2 regions of the Nocardia sp. CA-151230 genome follow, and region 2 is predicted to be linked to the other one. Evidence: riboswitches for the same ligand, from Rfam matches in the RefSeq annotation. Region 2 holds a riboswitch; the other holds the start of a gene.
What was found. Region 2 has a riboswitch for S-adenosylmethionine ahead of ACQP1O_RS01900 (aminotransferase class V-fold PLP-dependent enzyme). Riboswitches for the same ligand answer to the same signal wherever they lie in the genome.
Positions count from the first base shown of each region.

Region 1: another riboswitch for S-adenosylmethionine. It lies ahead of ACQP1O_RS40620 (ABC transporter substrate-binding protein); the one in region 2 lies ahead of ACQP1O_RS01900 (aminotransferase class V-fold PLP-dependent enzyme).

Region 1 is NZ_CP192061.1:8,666,007-8,673,798, forward strand. Features, by position in the region: gene ACQP1O_RS40610 (ABC transporter ATP-binding protein) at 1-631, opposite strand, end outside; gene ACQP1O_RS40615 (ABC transporter permease) at 612-2,447, opposite strand; gene ACQP1O_RS40620 (ABC transporter substrate-binding protein) at 2,448-3,608, opposite strand; SAM riboswitch class IV at 3,771-3,887, opposite strand; gene ACQP1O_RS40625 (LOG family protein) at 3,981-4,463, shown strand; gene ACQP1O_RS40630 (HAD family hydrolase) at 4,516-5,154, opposite strand; gene ACQP1O_RS40635 (GNAT family N-acetyltransferase) at 5,411-6,259, shown strand; gene ACQP1O_RS40640 (MarR family winged helix-turn-helix transcriptional regulator) at 6,280-6,693, opposite strand; gene ACQP1O_RS40645 (SRPBCC family protein) at 6,779-7,204, opposite strand; gene fusA (elongation factor G) at 7,362-7,792, opposite strand, start outside.
Region 2 is NZ_CP192061.1:432,481-440,272, forward strand. Features, by position in the region: gene ACQP1O_RS01870 (NAD(P)H-dependent amine dehydrogenase family protein) at 1-18, opposite strand, end outside; gene ACQP1O_RS01875 (SDR family oxidoreductase) at 44-832, opposite strand; gene ACQP1O_RS01880 (TetR family transcriptional regulator) at 985-1,614, shown strand; gene ACQP1O_RS01885 (hypothetical protein) at 1,678-2,319, opposite strand; gene ACQP1O_RS01890 (DUF2752 domain-containing protein) at 2,440-2,898, shown strand; gene ACQP1O_RS01895 (hypothetical protein) at 2,917-3,105, shown strand; gene ACQP1O_RS01900 (aminotransferase class V-fold PLP-dependent enzyme) at 3,122-4,435, opposite strand; SAM riboswitch class IV at 4,492-4,605, opposite strand; gene ACQP1O_RS01905 (SAM-dependent methyltransferase) at 4,670-5,521, opposite strand; gene ACQP1O_RS01910 (MarR family winged helix-turn-helix transcriptional regulator) at 5,576-6,037, shown strand; gene ACQP1O_RS01915 (heme oxygenase (biliverdin-producing)) at 6,203-6,862, shown strand; gene ACQP1O_RS01920 (LysE family translocator) at 7,015-7,653, shown strand; gene ACQP1O_RS01925 (flavin reductase family protein) at 7,667-7,792, opposite strand, start outside.

The DNA of each region.
Region 1 (7,792 bases), 910 kb from region 2:
GGTTCATGCCCGCGGCGGGTTCGTCGAGGAGCAGCAGGCCGGGTTCCGCGGCGAGCGCCCGCGCGATCTCGGTGCGGCGGCGATTGGCATAGGACAGCGTGTAGGCCGGATGGCCGGACCGCGGCACCAGTCGTTCCTCGAACCGCGTGAGCTGCGCGTCGATCCGAGCGGCCGACGCCCGCCGCTCGGTGCGCGCCGCCGGTGTCGGCACCAGCGCCACCGCCAGCTCGGCGAGCAGCGAAATCCATTTCAGCACCGGCACATTCGCCAGCGTGCGCAGAGGCCGTGTGGCGCGCAGAGTGGGCTGCAGGCCGACATCGACGTTCTCGCGGACTGTCATATTGCCGAACACGCGGCCGTTCTGGAAGGTCCGGGCGATGCCCGCCGCGGCGGCCGCCTCCGGGCGGCCCGGGCGAATCCTGCTGCCGTGCACCAGGACTGCTCCGTCATCCGGCTTCAGCACGCCGGAGATCAGATTGACCGTCGTCGACTTCCCGGACCCGTTGGGCCCGATGATCGAGACGAATTCACCCGGTGCGATGGAGAATTCGACCCCGTCCACGGCTCGTACGCCGCCGAAGGAGCGTCGCAGACCGGTGACCGTGAGCACGTCAGGCGTTGACCGGGACACGATTCCTCCTCACCAGAATTCCCTGTGGCCGGAACCGCACCACCAGCAGCAATACCAAGCCGTACAACACGATTCGCCACGACGGCGCCAGCCGCAGCAGCTCCGGCACTCCGATCAGCACCACCGCGCCCAGCACCGCGCCGTAGGGCGAGGCGGTGCCGCCCAGCACCAGGATGGTCACCACCAGCAGCGACATCGGCAGGTTGAAGACCGTCGGGTCGATGTACGAGTACTGGTGGGCCAGCAGCGCGCCGCCGATGCCGGAGAAGAATGCCGCCACCGCGAAGGCCAGCGCCTTGTAATCGCGCACCGGCACCCCGGCCGAGCGGGCGGCCACCTCGTCGGCCCCGATGGCCCGGATGGCGATCCCCAGCCGGGACCGCTGCACGCCGACGATGACCGCCAGCACGATGGCCAGCACCACCAGCTCCAGCCGGAAAATCTGGGTGTGCGTGGTGAATTCGTATCCGAACAGGCTGGGCGCGGGGATCCCGAAGATGCCGTAGCTGCCGCGGGTCACCGGCTCCCAGTTCCGGATGATCGCCACCGTCACGATGCCGATGCCCAGCGTCGCGATGGCCACGTAGTGCCCGCCCAGCCGCCACAGCGGCGCGGCCAGCACCGAGGAGGCCACGGCCGCGACGAGGCCCGCGGCCACGATGGCGGGCAGGAAGGCCCAGCCGTGCGACACCGTCAGCACCGCCGAGGTGTACGCGCCGATGGCGATGGGACCCGCCTGCCCGATGGCCAGCTGTCCCGCCGACCCGGCCACCAGCGTCATGGAGACCGCGATGATGGCGTAGGCCAGGATCTGGGTGCCCACCGAGATGCCGTAGTCGTCCGCGATCAGCGGAATCGCAATGCCCGCAACGGCGAACGCGATCAGGGCGTGCCACCAGCGCACCCGTAGTTCCCGTCCCGACCCGAGGAAGGTGCCGGTCATGGGCTCGGATTCGATGGCCGGCGGCCGGGCGAGCAGGCCGCCGGGCCGCAGCACCAGGAAGATCACCAGCAGACCGAAGGTGATCAGATCCCGGTAGCCGTCACCGAACCAGTAGATGCCGAACGCCTCCACCAGCCCGAGCACGAAACCGCCGATGACCGCGCCCGGAATCGACCCCAGCCCGCCGATGGTGGCGGCCACGAATCCGGTCATGCCGACGATGCCGCCGCTGGTCGGCGAGATATTGGAGTTGTAGAGGCCGACGAAGACACCCGCCAGCCCGCCCAGTCCGGAGGCGATGGCGAAGGCCAGCGACTGCACCCGGCCGACGCCGATGCCCATCTGCGCGGCGGCGTCCGGGTCCTGCGCGGTGGCGCGAATGGCCAGGCCGTGGCGGCTGTAGCGCAGGAAGGCCCACAGTCCCGCCATCACCGTGAGGGTGAGGGCGAACATGACCACATCGGAGGTGCCGAACCGCACCCCGCCGACCCGGAAGTTGTTGGTGGGCAAGACCTGTGGGAAGGGCCGGGTGTCGGGCCCGAACACCAGGGCGACCACGTTCTCGATGATCAGCCCGACCGCCACCGTCGCCAGCAGGGCGGCAATGGCCGGGGCCCGCCGCAGCGGCCGCACCGCCAGGATGTCGATCCCGACGCCGACCAAGGCCGTCGCCGCCACCACCACGATCAACGCGGCCCACCAGGGCACGCCGTGCTGGGCGATCAGCCACCAGCCCAGCACCGAACCGAACGCGAAGATCGAGCCGTGCGCGAAGTTGATGACATTGCTGACCCCGAAGATGAGGGTGATGCCCACGGCGATGAGCGCGTACGCATTGCCGTGCACCAGACCCGCAATGAGCGTGTCGAACATCTATTTGGCGCTTCCGACCGGCACGAATTTGCCGCTGCGCAGTTCCAGCTCGATCGGCTTCACGCCGCTGGGCCGCCGCGTCTGCTGGTCGAAGGCGAAGGTGCCCAGCCCGATTCCGTCGAAGTCCTTGATCTCGCGCAGGCCCTTCAGCACGCCCTCGCGGGTGGCGCCGCCGGTCTTGGCGGCCTTCACCAGCACGTTCAGCGCGTCGTAGGCGTAGACGTTGAAATCGCCCGGGTCCGTATCGAACTTGGCCCGGAACTTGGTGACGAAGCTCTGGATCTTCGGGCTCGGATCCGACGGCGTGAAGACGCCGTTCACGATGTCGCCCTCGGCCGCCGCACCCGCCAGACCGATGAACTGCGGGGTGTTCTGGCCGGCGAAGAGCTGCCCGGTGAACCCGACATCACGCAGCTGCTTGACCACCAGCGCACCGTCCGGGCCGTAACCGAGGTGTACGAAGGCGTCCGGGTTGGCGTCGCGGCCCTTGATCAGCACCGGCCGGAAGTCCTGCGAATCCGGCAGGATGGCCGAGGAGTAGGCGATCTCGATGCCCTTCTCCTTGGCGAACTGTTCGAAGAATTTGAAAGCCTGCTTGCCCCAGTCGGTTTCGAGGTAGACGACGGAGACCTTCTTCGCCTTGGACCGCACCCACTCGGCATTGCGTTCCATGTACACGTCCAGCGTGATGGACGGGCTCCACGAGTAGTCGCCGCCCTTGGTGAAATCCACCGAGGAGTTGGTGAACCCGTACTGCACCAGCTTGCCGCGGTTGTACACCGGCGAAGCCGCGATGGAGGCGGGCGAGGAGAAGTCGCCGAGCTCGGCGATGATCGACTTGTCGCCCACGAACTTGGTGGCGATCGGCACCGTCTGCTTCGGATCCGACTGCGAATCCTCCCATTTCAGCGCGACCTTCTTGCCGTCGATACCGCCCGCCGCATTGATCTCGTCCAGGGCCAGGTCGAAGCCCTGCTGCCAGAGCCGCCCGTACTCGGCCGACCCGCCCGTCTTCGGGCCCGACACTCCGAAGTACACGGTGTCCGACTTGCTGTCCGACGACTCGTTCCCGCACGCCGACAGCAGCCCCGCCACCGCGGTCGCCGCCGCCACACCCACCAAAACCCGGAATCCACGCGACCCGGACCAGTTCCTGCTCATTGCTACCTCTGCACTCGTGCACCGACACCGCGCCGGGGCATGGGGACTCGACCGCGACCGCCGAAGGCGTACGGTGCGGGAAAGAGAATCGCCCGCATGGAATTCGGGCGCTGGGCCTCAGCCGTTGGCCGGGCAGCATCCAGACATGGACCGTGCTCCTTCGACTAGCGCTTGCGGGGTCCGCGTGGACGCCGCCTGGTCGTCACCCGGGGCACCCCACCGCCGCGCGAGGGTTGCCGATCAGCGAGCCGGGGCTCGAACATGCTGATACTCGTGACCGTGGGCAGAACGGTAGCCGCGGCCACCCCGCGCTGACACCATTCGAATCACCCTGATGCCAACGACCCGACCGCACCGAGGAGAGGAAAGCCCTTGCCACCCCTGCAAATTGCCGTCTGCGGCCCCAGTACCTGTACCGACACCGAGTCCACGGCCGCGCGCGAGGTGGGCCGACTGCTGGCCGCGGCGGGTGCGACCGTGCTGTGCGGCGGCGGCTCGGGTGTGATGGCCGCCGTCGCCGAGGGCGCCTCCGGCGCAGGCGGACTCGTCCTCGGCATCCGCCCCGACACGGACCGTGACGCGGCCTGCCCCGGCCTGTCCGCGGCGATCTACACGAATCTGGGCGAGGCCCGCAATGCCATCCTGGTGGCATCGGCCGACGCGGTCATCGTCATCGGCGGCTCGTGGGGCACCCTGTCCGAGCTGGCATTGGCCAACCACCGCGGCATCCCCGTCGTATCACTGCACAGCTGGCAGGTACGCGACGCCGACGGCCACGCGGTCGACGCCTCGATCCCCGCCCTCGACCCCTCGCACGCCGTGGCGCTCGCCCTCGCCCCGCCGATCTATCCGTGAACGCCTGGACCGCGGTCGGCCGGTGCGCCGAGAACGGTTGCGAGTCAACCGGTTACGGGGCGAGGTGGGCGGCCAGCCAACCCGGGAACTCGGTCAGATCGCCGAGCACCACATCCGCGCCCGCGGCCGAGAGTTCCTCGGCCGCATAGGGCCCGGTGGTCACCGCCACCGACACCGCTTCGGCCACCTTGGCCGCCCGCACATCGCCGAGATGGTCCCCCACATAGATCGAGGCCCCACGCTCTCGCAGCACCTCGCCCTTCTCCTCCGCCCAGGCCCCGCCGACCAATTCGTCGACCGCCAGCCCGAGATGATCGAGATGCAATTGCGCGTGCGGCCCGTTCTTCGCCGTGATCACCAGCACCCGCCCACCGGCCCGATGCACCGCCGCCAGCGCGTCGACCACCCCCGGCAGATGCTCCGCCGCATGCACCGCCAGATCCGGATACAACTCCCGGTACATCGCGACGATCCCAGGCACCTCGTGCTCCGGAAACCACTGCGCCGCCTCGTGCGCCAGCGGCGGCCCGAGCCGCGACACCACCAACTCCGAATCGATCGCCACCCCGGTCCTGGCGGCCACCGCATCCCACACCGCCGCAATCCCCGGCCGCGAATCGATCAGCGTCATATCCAGGTCGAACCCGACCACCAGCCCACCGGCGACTGCACCCGAACGATCAACACGCACCCCCAGACCCTACGACCCGCCCCGCCCCACCCGACCACGGCCACCGTCGCACCCACTCAGGACCGTGCGGCTCGACACCCACCGGCCGCGCCGGCGCACCGGTGCAGCCCGGCCGCCGAGGAGGTCCGCACCACTCGCGCTCGCCCGGGCTGCGGCATTCATGGGATCCGGCAGGGCCGTGACGACCTGGGCCGCACGCTCGCCCGGGCGGAAATTCGCGGGCGTGTCCGTCGCGCCCCGAATTAGGCTCGGGCGCATGCCGAGTAATCAGGGAACGCTTTTCTGTGGGACGGAGCTGGCGGCGCGGATCGAGCGGGTCGAAGCGGAGCTCATCGCCAAGGGCAGTGCGGCAGCCGCGGACCGGGCGGGAGTCGATGCGGGGTTCGTACTACCGGTGGCGGGCGGGGTGGCATCCTTCGCCGAGGACGGGTCGCCGCTGAACAAGGTGGCCGGGCTCGGGTTCGCGGGGATACCCGAGGCGTCGGAACTCGACGAGATCGAGCGGTTGTTCGCGGCACGGAAGACGCCGGTGCAGGCCGAGATCTCGCAGCTCGGCGATCCGGGTGTCGGCGAACTCCTCACCGCGCGCGGGTATCTACTGGTGTCGTTCGAGAACGTGCTCGGGCTGGAGCTCGGCGGCGAGCGTGCTGCGGTGGTCGCCGATGGTGTCGATGTGAAGCCCAGCGGCGAGGACGAGTTCGACACCTGGCTCGAGGTGGTCGCGGAGGGTTTCGCGCATCCCGATACCCAGGGTGTGGCGTCGCACGAGGAATTTCCGGCCGATGTCATCGCCCGGGCCATGCGGGATCTCGCCGGGGCGGCGGGGGTGCGGCGGTATCTCGCCCGGCGTGACGGGCGGGTCGCGGGCGGGGCGAGCCTGCGCATGTCCCAGGGCGTCGCCCAACTGACCGGCGCGGCAACCGATCCCCCGCATCGGCGGCACGGTGTGCAGTCGTCGCTGCTGTCGGTGCGCCTCGCCGAGGCGACCGCGGCGGGCTGCGATATCGCGGTGGTGACCACCCAGCCCGGCTCGAAGTCCCAGCAGAACGTGCAACGGCTGGGCTTCGGGCTGCTCTACACACGGGCAATCCTGGTCAAGCCCTGATCGGACCGGTCACTCCCGGATCAACCCGGCAGCCGGTGTGCGGCAATCGGTTTCAGGTGTTCGCGCAGCAGGTCGCCATCGTCGCCGAAGAGCTGGGCGTCGGTATCGACGGCGGTCTGCACACCCTGGCTCACCAGTTCCCGTCCGGCGGAGGCCAGTTCGATGCGCAGGACGCGGGCGTCGGCCGGATCGGCGCGGCGGAGGAGCAGGCCGCGCTCCTCCAACCCCCGAATCACCTTGGACGCCATCATCCGATCCGAACCGGACATGTCGGCCACCTGCTGCTGGGTCGGCAGCTCGCCCTCCCGGCTCAGCCAGCCCGCCGAGGCCAGCAGGTTGAACTGGGTGGGGGTGAGGCCGAGCGGGCGTAGATTGCGCTCCAGCGTCGCCCGCCACTCCAGCGCGGCGTGGTGCAACCAGAAGCCCGGACTCATCAGCGGTCCCCGCGGCACGCCACGCGCCTGCCGCGAAGTTTCCGGCGTCCGCCCCGATGATGTTTCCGGGGCCCGCCCCGATGATTCAGCCACGCCGTAGCGCCTCCTGCTCCAGTGCCGCGAAGGTCAGCGGCATGTCCGCGCGCATGGCCTTCTCCCAGACGAGTTTGAACAAGGGCCCGAACAACCCGTGCACCTCGACATTCTCGGCCACCCGCACGGTGCCGTCGCCGAGGGCCTCGTAGGTGCGGTGGCCGCGCAGCTTCCCGAACGGGATGCCCGCCTCACTGGTCCACGACTGTCCCGGCTCCACGGCCACGATGGTGAACGGCCCCGCCGGCGCCCCCTTCGGCTTGACCCATCCGGTGGTCCCGGCCGCGAACTCGCCATCGATGCGGGACTTCTCCTCGTGCGGGTCCCACTCCGACCAGCGGGCCACATCGGTGGCGACCGCCCAGATCTTGTCGATGTCGCCGGTGATCACGGCCTCTTCGGTGAACGAGTACATCATGACTGCCATCTCCCCTCGGGAATTCTGTTGTTGCGACAACAGTAACCGTAGTCGCGACAACAATCAACCCCTTCGGTCGTTCGGCAGCCGCACCCGACAACGGGGCCCGATGACGGACGGCATCGACATGCCGCCGCCACCGGGCCCCGGTCACCCCCTACGAGGCGAGGGCGTAGCCCAGCGGGCGCGTGGTGAACGTGCCCCGGCCCTGTGTGCGACTGCGCAAACGGGTTGCGTAGCCGAACAATTCGGCCAGCGGCACCGTGGCCGTCACCACCACGACGCCGGGGCGGGCGACCGAACCGGTGACCCGGCCGCGCCGGGCGGCGAGGTCACCGAGCACCGCGCCGACATGGGCCTCCGGCACGGTCACTGTCAGCTCCACCAGCGGCTCGAGCACCGCCATGGTGCTGGCGCGCAGGGCTTCCCGCAGCCCCAGGCGGCCCGCGGTGCGGAACGCCAGCTCCGACGAATCCTTCGAATGCGTCGCGCCATCGGTGAGCGTGACCCGGACCCCGGTGACCGGATGACCCGCGAGCGGACCCTCCGAAAGGGCGTCCCGGCAGCCGGCCTCCACCGCGCGGACGA
Region 2 (7,792 bases):
GACTACGCGGTACTTCATGGGAAAACTCCTGCGGCGCGGCGGATTACAGGTCGGGGATGGGAAGGTCGAGGTTGGGCGCGGCGATGCCGCCGTCCACCTCGAGCACCTTGCCGGTGATGTACCCGCCCGCGCGGGAGCTCAGGTAGACGATCGCGGCGGCGATCTCCCACGGCTCGCCGAGCCGGTGCAGCGGGGTGGCGTCCTCCATCTGCTGCTTGATCTCCGGTTGCTGTGCAACGACTTCCAGCGCGGAGGTGAGCACCGAGCCGACCGCGATGGCGTTCACCCGGATGCGGGGGGACAGGTCGGCGGCGGCCAGCCGGGTCCAGTGCGCGAGGGCGGCCTTGGCGGTGCCGTAGGCGAGGAAGCCGCGGCCGGGGGAGCGGCCCATCATCGAGGAGATATTGACGACCGAGCCGCCGTCGTTCTTCAGCATGTGCGGCACCGCGGCCTGGGTGAGGGCGTGGGCGGTGGAGACATTGAAACGGAATGCCTCCTCGAGGAATTCGGGGGTGGTGGTGAGGAAGGTATTGGGCATGGTGCCGCCGACATTGTTGACCACGATGTCGATGCGGCCGAGTTCGGCGGCGGCGGTTTCGGCCAGCGCGGTGACGGCGGAAAGATCCGACAGGTCCGCGGGGACCGTGATGGCGCGGCGGCCGAGCGCGTGGATCTTGCCCGCCACCTCGTCGAGTTGGGCGGCGGTGCGGGCCGAGATGGCCACGTCAGCACCGGCTTCGGCGAGGGCGAGCGCGGTGGCGGCGCCGATGCCGCGGCCCGCGCCGGTCACGACGGCGACGCGGCCGTCCAGTCGGAAGGTGTCCAGGATCATCGCGAATTCAGTCCTTCTGGGGGTGACGACAGTCACAAGCAACCTTAAGCATTTGTTCTTAATCGTCAAGGAGAAGTTCTTTATCCGCTGGTGAACGGCTATGGTGCAGACTGTGGCAAGGACCGGCGGCAGGTAGCAGTGACGGTGTACGAATGGCAGTGACAGAAGCGCGGGAGCGCATCATTCTCGCGGCGGAACAGCTGATCGCCGAGCGTGGGCAGGCGGTGCCGCTGCGCGATATCGCGGCAGCCGCGGGACAGCGGAACAACTCCGCGATCCAGTACCACTTCGGCTCCCGCGACGGGCTTATCGAGGCCGTGGTCGAACACCGGCTGGCCACCCTGGAGGTGCGGCGGCTGGAATTGCTGGCCGAACAGGCCGGTACCGGTGCGACGGGCGTGCACGACCTGCTGGAGGCGCTGGTCATTCCCATGCTCGAGCTGAGCGACCGGCACGGGATCAACCACTACGCGCGGTTCCTCGAACAGATCCACACCCATCGGGCCGTCACCGACGCGGCCAATCTGGAATCCGCGCGGCGCACCTCGGTGCGGGTGATCATGCAGCAGCTGGAGCGGGAACTCACCGATCTGCCGAAACGGTTGCGGCTGCGGCGGTTACGCGCGCTTCCGACCGTGCTGTTCGCGCTGCTGGCCGACCACGAGCGGGCCGTGGAGGCCGGCCGGGTGGCCGCGGGTGACGTGGCGGCGTGGGGCGAGATCGTGGACATGCTGGCGGGGGTGCTGACCGCTCCGGTGGTGGAGCGCGCGCCGATCCGCTGACGCCGGAACGCGAACGGCCCGCCCCGGATCGAATCCGGGGCGGGCCGTTCCGAGCGCGATGAACTAGTGCTGGTGAGGCTGGGGGTAATTCGGCGGCGCGGGCTGCTGGTAGCCGCCCTGCTGCGCGTAGCCCGGCTGCTGGGCGCCGCCGGACGGAGGCGGATAACCTTGCGGCGCATACTGATTCGACGGCTGCGCGGCATAACCCGGCTGGTTCGGCGCCGGGTAGCCCGGCTGGGGCTGCGGAGCCTGGTAATTCGGCTGCGGCGCGGGCTGGTTCGGCGCCGGCTGGTAGCCCTGCGGCGCGCAGCCCTGGGACGGAACGGTATTCGCGGCGGGCGGGTAGGACGGCGGTGCGGCGTAGCCGGGCGCGGCCGCGCCGTTCGGCGGCGGGTAGCCCTGGTCGGGCGTGCCGGTCGGCGGCGAGAAGGAGCCGACCGGGGCCGGGTAGCCGTGGACCGGGGTGCTCGCCTGGTCGTAGGGGCTCGGCGCCGGCGTGTACATGGGCGTGGCGGCCTGGTCGTTCTCGCGCTTCTTCTTGAGCGCGAACCAGACGCCGCCGCTGATGAGAATGACGAACAGCAGGCCTATGAGGCCGAACGCGCGGTCGACGACGTTGATGCAGACTCGGATGAGAATGAGCACGGCGATGGCGCCGACAATGGCGATCGCGCGGCGCGCCGCGCCACCTGGTTGCTGTGACATGAGTGAGGTCCCCCGAACTCGAAAACGATTGCCGGGGCAGCATACCCAAGCAGGCTCGACTTCTCCCGGGTGCGAAGTTCGGTGCGACCTGGCAGGGCGGTGGTGGTGCGGCTACCGTTGATGGTCGTGGACACCACGGCAGCAGCAGTCATGGAAACGCCCGCCCGGCTGCGGTGGCTCGGCGTCGGGCTACCGCTGCTGACCGGTGGGGCGGCGGCCGGCGGGCTGGCGCTGCTGCACTTCCGGGATCCGCACGTGCAGGGGTCCTACGGGGTGTGCCCGTTCTACGAACTGACCGGATACTGGTGCCCCGGCTGCGGCGGGTTGCGCGGGCTGCACAACCTCACCGATGGCCGGATCCTCGACGCCATCCACAGCAATGTGCTGCTGCTCCCGCTGACATTGGGCTTCATCGCCTGGTGGGGCGCCTGGGTGGTGCGCGGGTGGCGGGGCAATCCGGTGCCGCCGCGACTACCGCAGGTGCTGCCCAGGTACGCGGTGTGGGTGGCGCTGGCATTTCTCCTGGTCTTCACGGTTGTGCGGAACACACCGTGGGGTAGTTGGATCGCGCCCGTTTAGGCGGGGCATGCTCTGCGTATGAGCGATTCGCTGAAGGAGCGCGTGCGGCAGAAGCTGATCCGGCAGCTCGAGGAGGATGGGCCGCCGGACCCCGATCAGGAGGACACCCGGCAGCTCTCCGTGCAAGTCGACCTCGATGCGCTCGACGCGGTGGCCGAGGACGATCCACTCGTCGAGGTGCTCGCGGCCCGTTACATGGTGCCCTGACCGGCTTCCGGCCGGTTCAGAAACCGCAGGCAGCCCCGCCCGCGGCCGAACTGCCGAAGGGGCGGGTCTCGGGGACCGGGTTCCAATGTCCCTCGGTGCGGGCGTAATTCCACGCCGGGCCGCGCGCCACCAGGGTGGCGATGGCGTCGACGAGGCGGTCGACATCGGCGGCGGTGGTGCCCAGGCCGATGCTGGCGCGCAGGGCGGCATCGACCCCGAGGCGGGACAGCAGCGGGTGAGCGCAGAAGCGGCCGTCGCGCACCCCGATGCCGTGCTCGGCGGAGAGATAGGCGGCCACCTGGCCGGGCTCGAAGCCGTCGACGGTGAAGGCGACAATGCCGACCGCGTCGGTGCTGTCGCGCCAGATCCGCAGGAAGTTCACGCCCGGAACGGTTTTCAGGCCGTAGCGCAGGCGGTGGGTGAGGTACTGCTCGTGCTCGATCACGGTGGTCTCGTCCAGCTCGGCGAGAGCGTCGCAGGCCGCGGCCAGGGCGGCGACGCCCAGCACGTTCGGGGAACCGGCCTCGTGGCGCTGCGGGGCGGGGGCCCATTCGACAACCTCGGTGCTCACCGAGCGCACCGCGCCGCCGCCGGCCAGGTAGGGCTCGGCCGCGTCCAGCCAGTCCCGGCGGCCGACCAGCACGCCCGCGCCGAACGGGGCGTAGGTCTTGTGGCCGGAGAAGGCCAGGTAGTCGATGCCGGTGGTGAGCAGGTCGATTCGGCGGTGCGGGGCCAGCTGTGCGGCGTCCACCAGGATGCGGGTACCGCACTGATGGGCGATCCAGGCCAGCCGCTCCAGCGGCAGCAGTTCGCCGGTCACATTGGAGGCGCCCGTAACAGCCAGCAGCGCAGCGGGTTTCGAGCACAGCTCGGCGACCAGGCGCTGGATGGTCTCCTCGATGGTGTCCGCGACCGGAACCACCCGGCGGCCGCGCCGGGTCCAGGGCAGCAGGTTGGCGTGGTGCTCCACATCCAGCACGACGGTGTCACCCGGCACACAGGCGGCGAGCAGGTTCAGTGAGTCGGTGGTGTTGCGGGTGAAGACCACCACCTGGTCGTCGGTCGCGTTCAGGAAGCGGGCGACCGAACCGCGGGCCGACTCGTAGCAGTCGGTGGAGACCCGGGAAGCGTAACCCGCGCCGCGGTGCACGCTGGCGTAGTAGGGCAGCAGGTCCGCGACCCGGTCGGTGACCTGCCGCAATGCGGGTGCGCTGGCGGCGTAGTCGAAGTTGGCGTAGCCGGCCGTCCCGCCCTGGACGAGCGGGACTCGCAGGTCACAGCCGGAGACGGCGGCGAGGGCGGCACAGGTCTGGTCGGCGAAAGCAGTCATCACGAAATCCCGTCGGGTTCATGGACACGCGATCGGGGAAACAGGAATCGATCGAGAGTCCGCGCTTGCCGCGCCCGGTCGGACGTCGGCCCGGTCGTCACCCGGAGCACCCCACCGCGGAGGAGGGTTGCCGACCAGCAAGCCGGGGCTTCGCACTGGTACTCATGACCTGATTGCAGAGACTCGCAGACGCGTCGCGGGCTTGTCAACCCTGACCGGCGTGGCCCGGCGGGGTCAGACCTTCTCGGCCCAGACGCATCGTTCGAGGTCCGGAACCCGTTCGCCGCCCCGGCCGGCGGGTGCGAGAAAGCGCTCGGTGTATTCCGCACCGCCGACCTGTTCGAGCTCGCGCCAGCCGTATTCGGCGAGCAGTCCGGACACCGCGCCGGGATGCAGCCCGAAGCGCCAGATACCTTGCCCAGCAACGAATCTGCGGTAGGCCGACTCGCATCCGTCGAGGTTCGAACCGTCGAGAAAGTCCTGCCGGATGTAGCTGAAGATCAGGCTGCTGCCCGCGGGCGCGGTGGCGAGCGCCGCGAAGGTGGCGCGCACGGCCTGCTCGGTCAGGTACTGGGTCACGCCCTCCCAAAGGAACAGGGTCGTCGACTCGGCGCGGTATCCGGACTCGGCCAGCGCGGTGGCGAGGGGCTGGCGCTCGAAGTCGATCGGGATCGGAACGACGGCGCCCGGCAGTGGGATTCGCCGCTGCTTGAGTGCGATGTTCACCGGCAGGTCCACCTCGAAGGCCGGTATCCCTGCCGGTGCGGCCAGGCGGCAGGCACGGGTGTCGAGGCCTGCGCCGAGTACGACCAGGGCTGCGGCGCCGTCGCGGAGGACGGCTGCGGTCCGCTCGTCGAAGTACCTCTTGCGGCAGGCCAGGCTGTTCCAGATGCCGGGATCCTGCCGGTCCATCACCCCGCGCAGCCAGCGCCGGGCGCGTGGCCGGCGCACCAGCGGGCGCAGCCCGGCGGGCAGCATTCGGATGGCGAGATCGTCTGTGAGTAAACGGTTTTCCGTGGGTTCGGCGTTCTCGGTCGCGGCGATGAGCATGGGGATCAGGGAGGTGCTGGCGGCTCTGTCGGCCATGGTGGCGCTACTCTTTCTGCATCCGACAAGTATCTGAACAAAGGCAGTAGTTGCATGGATGCAGATAAATATACGCTGCTGTCGCAGGGCAGCGCCGCCTATCGCGAGTACCTGACCGCGCAGGCCGTGGTCGCCCACACCACCGCGCAGGCGCTCGGGCTCGGCCCGACCGACTTCTTCGCGCTGAACCTGATCGCGCTGGCCGGATCCATGACCGCGGGCGAGCTGGCCGACCGCACCGGGCTGTCCACCGGTGCGGTCACCCGGCTGGTGGACCGGCTCGAGCGGGCCGGATATGTCCGGCGGGTGGCCGATCCGGCCGATCGGCGGAAGGTGGTGATCGAACCCGCGCCGGATCCGGGCGGCCGGATCGATGCCGTCCTCGCGCCGCAGCGGACGCGGATGGCGGAGGTGTTCGCCGATTACGGGCCGCAGCAGCTCGAGGTGCTGTTCGACTATTTCGCGCGGGCCGCCGGCGCACTGCGGGAGACCGCACATCAACTGCAGCGGCCCTGAGAGGGTGTGGTGAACAGCACACCCGTTTCGGAAAAATCGTCCGAAAGTTGGATCGGGTGGGCCGCAAAGTTCGAATCGCGCGATCGTTGCTGGGGCGTATGGTCGGAGTCGAAGTTAGGGTAGCCAAAGTGGTGTGCCCCCGAGTTGACCACGAGGAGCCCGACCATGCTGGAGACCAGCACCCCGTTCTCGACGCTCATTCGCACCGCGACCGAGCAGCAGCACAACGAGGCGGAACACTCCACGTTCATGCGCGACATGCTCGGCGGACAGCTCGGCGTGGAGGCCTTCTACCGGTACACCGCCCAGCTCTGGTTCGTCTACGCCGCTCTCGAAAAGCACTCCGCCGCACTGGCTTCCGACCGGGTCGCGGGCCCGTTCGTCAAGCCCGAACTGGCGCGGCTGGCCTCGCTGGAGGCCGACCTGGCCCACCTCGGTGGGGCGAACTGGCGCGATGAACTGAGCGCGCTGCCCGCCACCGCCGCCTACGCCGCCCGCATCGAGGAGTGCGCGGGCGACTGGCCGGCCGGCTATGTCGTCCACCACTACACCCGCTACCTGGGTGATCTCTCCGGCGGCCAGGTCATTCGCGGTACCGCCGAGAAGCTGTGGGACCTGCCCAAGAAGGGCGACGGCGTGCGGTTCTACGTCTTCGAGGACATCGCCAACCCGGCCGCGTTCAAGCGCGACTACCGCGAGGCCCTCGACCGGCTTCCCCTCGACGGCCCCGAGGTCGATCGCGTACTCGACGAGGCGCGACTGGCGTTCACGATGAACACTGACCTGTTCCGTGAGCTGGGTGCGGAATTCAGCGCGCGGAACTGAAACTCGCAACCCCGAAGGTCGCCGACCCCCGTTGATCGACAGGGGCGGCGGCCTTCGTCATTCCCGGGGGCGTCGTCGACCCTGTTCGTCGGGGGCAGGGTCGGCGATCTCACCCTTGCGCCGGGCCGTGGTGATGGGTTGCCATGGAGGGCATGAGTTTTCCGCTGCTACTGAGTTTCGTGGGGTTGTGTGTGCTGCTCGCGCTCACACCGGGGCCGGATACCTTTCTGGTACTGCGATTCTCGATGGCCGGATCGCGACCCGGAATCGCGGCCGCGGTGGGCTCGGCGTTCGGTGGGATCGTGTGGGCCACCGTGGTCGCGGCCGGGGTCGCGGCGCTGCTGGAGCAGTCGGCGACCGCGTATCGCACGCTCAAGGTGATCGGCGGAATCTACCTGGTGTACCTGGGCGTTCGGGCGCTGCTGGCGCATCGGCGCGGGCCGGGTGCGGCGGCCGGCGGGGCGGATGTCGTGGCGGCGCAGGGTGAGCCGGCGTCCCTGCGCTCGGCGTTCGCTGCCGGATTGCTGTCGTGTGTCTTCAATCCGAAGGTGGGGTTGTTCTACCTCGCGGTGCTGCCGCAGTTCCTGACCCAGGTGACTTTCCTCAACACGCTCACGCTCGGGGCCATCGAATCCAGTGTCGCGGCAATCGAAATGATCCTGCTGGCGGTGGCGGCCGCGCGGGCGGTGGAGTTGCTGCGACGGCCGCGCGTCCGGGTGCGGCTGGAGCAGGCGAGCGCGGCGATCCTGGCGGCGCTGGGCATCGGCACGGCGGCCTCGGCCGCGGCCTGAGTCGGCGCCGGAGTCAGTCGGCGATCTCGGCGCGGTGGTACGCGCCGTTGTAATACACCAGCGGGCCGACCGCCGGGGAGTTCTCGGTTTTGTCGTGCACCTGGGTGACCAGGCCGATGACCAGGGTGTGGTCGCCGAT